DNA from 2 places in the Tildeniella sp. genome. Region 2 is predicted to be linked to the other one. Evidence: riboswitches for the same ligand, from Rfam matches in the RefSeq annotation. Region 2 holds a riboswitch; the other holds the start of a gene.
What was found. A riboswitch is a leader RNA that binds a small molecule or an ion and turns the genes downstream of it on or off. The one in region 2 is predicted to bind cobalamin.
Positions count from the first base shown of each region.

Region 1 (2,201 bases), on a different contig from region 2:
TTGAATCGCCATCTCCCACATAAACGCGGTAACGTTCTGTTGTAATGCCAAGCAATGTAATATCACTGGCAGAGTGTTGAGCACAGGATTTTTCACACCCGCTGAAATGGATATTAATCGGACGATCAAGCACGATATGTTGTTCTAGATGAGCCGCTAGTACTAGAGCATCTGCTTGCGTGTTAGTAGCCGATGACTTGCAACCTGTTGTACCAGAACAGGCAACGATCGCGCTGTGAGAATGTGTGGATGATCCGCTTAATCCTAACTGTTCAACTTCCTGCATTACTACTGATATTTCTGACGTTGGAAGATCAGAAAGTAACACAGTCTGCCACGGCGTTATTCGCAAAATGCCACTGCCATATCGTGCTGTTATTGTTGCTAATCCGCGCAGTTGTGTCGTCTCTAAGCGACCCAGCGGTAGAACAACACCAACATAAAAAAGTCCAGGCTGACGTTGAGCATGTATCCCTAAATGATGATATGAGTTAGAGAATGAGTTATGATCAATTTCTTCGTTTCCCTGAAGCAGAATTCTTGCCTTTTGTTCTAATAAAAACGGCAGGCGACTTATTATGGTTCGCAGATATGTTTCTAAACCCCAGTCGTGTAAAAGCGTTCTTAAACGCGGTTTTTGTCGGCTACTATTACCGAGCGTTTGCATTGTGTAGTCACGATAAACCTCTGTCATCGCTATTAGCACTTGCAGACTCTCTTCTGGTCTAATGAGAATGTCTGTTTCACGTGGCGATGCTCCACGATCGCCCAAGCTCAAATGCAAACGAAAGTAAATTTCATCATCGATCGCCACTGCTACCAAACTAATGTCGTTGGGTCGATCGCGCACCGAAACCGTTTCGCCACCATCAAAACACACGCTAAATTTAGGCGATAACACGGCAAAATCGGGACGCGTTGTAAGATAACGATTCCACTCAGCGACAAACGGGCGTGTATCGAGCAATTGCTGGCGATCGATACCTGCTGTGGGACTGCACATGATGTTGCGAAGTGCATCAATCTCGGTAACAGGAGAGGCTAATCCTACCGCTTGTAAGTGCGCCAATTGATCGCCATCAATGCTTACCTGAAGCTCACGGATTTGCACATTGGCACGATTCGTCACTGTTACATAGCCGCCACCCGCTTGATCGGCAAGGTCAGCGATCGCTTCACACTGGGACACTGTTAGCAGCCCACCTGGTATTCTCAGGCGAGACAGCAACCCATCGCGCGCAACTGATGGCTGAAACAAGCCGGGGCAAGTTGCAAATTTTGATGGTGCAAATTCTGATGGTGCGAATGATGACAAAGCTCTAACTCCTCCCCTGTGCGACGCAGGGAGTAGACAATAAAGGCATCCCGCAGATACCACCCAGTCGGCATTCTGACTTAAAAGCATTCAAAACGCTTCATTACAGTTGCGGCACAGTACCGGAATCACACCGGACTTTCCCGACTCTAGGCTTCAGTAACTTAGCATGAGAAAGCAGTGGACGCGTGAGATGCCATTTTTTGTAATAAGCAGCTATCAGCTATCAGCTATCAGCCCTCAATCTTTCGCTCTTAGCGAAAAGACTAGCAGGCAGAATATTCAGTCAGAGTAACGCTGGCATGATTGATCGTCAGGGTATGTCTTTAAAGCTGACCGCTGACCGCTCAAGTATTGTTATCTTCTCACACGCAATTTAAAACGACTTTATGACTCAAAAATGGCTTTCGGTGGTGGGCATTGGTGAGGATGGGTTGGAAGGCTTAAGCCCGATCGCACGTGCTCTTGTTGATCGCGCTGAAGTGCTGGTGGGGGGCGATCGACATCTTGCGATGCTGCCTACTGACGATCGTGAGCGGTTGGTTTGGACAGCACCGATGCGTGAGTCGATCGAGGAAATTTTGCGTCGGCGAGGGCAAGCCGTTTGCGTCTTAGCGAGTGGAGACCCCATGTGCTACGGCATTGGCGTAACGTTACTCCGTCGCATTCCCCTGGCGGAAATGACACTTCTTCCGGCACCATCGACGTTTAGCCTTGCCTGTGCCCGACTTGGCTGGTCGCTCACGGAGGTCGAAACGGTCAGCTTGTGCAATCGTCCGCCTGCACTACTGCATCCCTATCTCTATCCTGGTGCGAAACTCTTGATTTTGAGTGAGGGTAAGCAAACCCCCGCGATCGTTGCCGATTTGCTGTCTCAACGCGGTTT
Region 1 is NZ_JCACKI010000021.1:23,464-25,664, forward strand. It holds gene cobG (precorrin-3B synthase) at 1-1,315, opposite strand, end outside; adenosylcobalamin-variant (AdoCbl-variant) riboswitch at 1,376-1,471, opposite strand; gene cbiE (precorrin-6y C5,15-methyltransferase (decarboxylating) subunit CbiE) at 1,705-2,201, shown strand, end outside.
Region 1: it holds a riboswitch for cobalamin, as region 2 does, so the genes downstream of both, cobG (precorrin-3B synthase) here and AC5JO6_RS26635 (ferredoxin--NADP reductase) in region 2, are expected to answer to the same signal.

Region 2 (2,201 bases):
TTGCTGTTGTTACGGTTGTCGCCCATCACAAAAAACTCACCGTCTGGCACCACTACGGGTGGCAGCGTGTAGCTAGGTGGCGCGGCAATATACGGCTCCTTGAGCGGTTGCCGATCGACATAAACCGTTCCATTTTTGACCTGCACCGTTTGCCCTGGTTGACCAATGATGCGTTTGATAAATGCCTGATCTTTGGTGTAGCCCTGGATCTGAAGCTGCTGGGGTGGATCAAAAACGACGATTTCGCCAAACGTGGGGGGACGAAGGCGATATGAGAGTTTTTCGACCACGAGGCGATCGCCTACCTCCAATGTCGGCAGCATCGAATCAGAGGGAATATAGCGTGGTTCTGCCACAAACACCCGAATCAACAGTGCCAAAATCAGCGCAATAATTAGGATTTGTATGTTTTCCCACCAGGTTCGCCAGCGCGGTGAGGTAGGCGGCACAACAACTGGAACCTGCGGTTCAGAGGTTTTTTCAGAGGTCATAAAGGTGTGGCTTAGACAGCGGACATTAGACGTGAGGCACATAACCACAGATCGCCCTTTTGATTTAGGCAAGTCTGCGATCTAGAGTCTTTAGTCTAATGTCCAGATACCCTTTATTCTCGCAAGAGCCATTGTTAGAACGCAATAAGTTAGAACGCAATGAACTTTTCCGATCGCAACTGGTCATTCCTCGCGCCTAGCGACAGCATAAACTCCTGAAGCTGATCGGAGCGATCGCCCACCGCGCAGATGACAATCTCGAAGTCTGCCAGATTGAGCCTCAACCCTGACACGATCGCTTCAGGGCATTGGGCGATCGCCTCTCGATACTCGAAGGCTTTCCAGCTTTGTTGCAGGCGCTGCCAGTGCTGCTGATACGGTAATTGGTCCGTCGTTTCTGGGTTTGCTTGCACTAGCCAAACAGGTTGCCGATAGCCGCATTCGTGCAGCCAGTCGATTTGGCTTTTCAGTGGCGCGATGCCTGAGCCTTCAGCAATATAGAGGCGAGGACGTTGAGGCAATTCGCTTAACGTCATCAGTCCATAGGGACCACGTAGAGGCAACGACTGCCCGATCGCCAAATCTTGTAGAAAGGCAGAACTCCAGCCCACACGCGAAACACAGAGTTCAACTTCAGGACAATGAGAGGGTGAAGAGGCGATCGAGTAGATCTTGCTGAACTTGCGACCATCGCGTTCAAATTTGGGCCACACTGACTGTCCTGGCAAAAAACTGAAGTCATCTCGATCCAGCCGCAACCGAATCGCTTTGATGGTTGGTGTTAACGAAACAGAATGAATGACCGTAGCGCTGTAATCCGCCGTAGGCGATCGGCGCAGAACGTCTAAACTTTGCATTGTAAATCCTTACCTGTGCGTCGCAGGCATGATGGTGTATGTCGCTTCAGGCAGGCATTCTGACTTTGGAAAGGATAAAGGATGAAGGCTAAAGGCTAGAAGTTATCTCCCTTTTTATCCTTTAGCTCTTAGCCTTTCGCTTCACAGTTGCGGCACAGTGCCGGACTTTTTTGCACGCTGCAAAATCACCGGGCTTTCCCCAGACGAGATCATCTCTCGTCCTGTCTGGGCTGACTCCCCAGACAACCTGAAGTAGCTTGGGTATTGTAGCCTACGGTGCAATCTTTTAACCGATCGCATTTCTCTTTGACAAGTGCTTAAAATCTAGAGAGTGGCTCATGCGGCTCGACTATGTGAACCCGGACGATCAGGTGTTTTACTTGAAGCGTCAGGTAATGAACTTGGCACATCAGGTTTGGCACTCAAATGGTCAAGCTTTGAACTCAAATGGTCAAGCTTTGAACTTGAAGCGTTGAGTTCGGAAGTCGAATCGTCAAGCTTAGAACCTGGAAGGTCGAGCTTTTAGCTTGAATCGTCGAGTTCAGAACTCGGATTGTCAGGCTCAGAAGTCAGACGTTGGAGCTTTTAGCTCAATTGGTCGTGTTCAGAACTCGAAGGGTCAGGATCAGAACTCGGAGCAGCGGGTTTGGAGGACGATCGCTCAGGATCAGACGCTGAATTGGCTTGAGTTGGTTGGGTGAGATGTGGGAACAGGCAGCAGTGGGGCGATCGCGATCAGGAAAAGTCAGGAGAAAGACTGAGTGGATGCCATTCTTAAGTTCTTGAGCAGCAATAAAGACGCACTCCTGGTTGTGATTGCGGGCATCACAGTAACGCTGACTCTATTCACGCT
Region 2 is NZ_JCACKI010000073.1:141,694-143,894, reverse strand. It holds gene lepB (signal peptidase I) at 1-491, opposite strand, end outside; gene AC5JO6_RS26635 (ferredoxin--NADP reductase) at 641-1,348, opposite strand; cobalamin riboswitch at 1,381-1,614, opposite strand; gene AC5JO6_RS26630 (tetratricopeptide repeat protein) at 2,110-2,201, shown strand, end outside.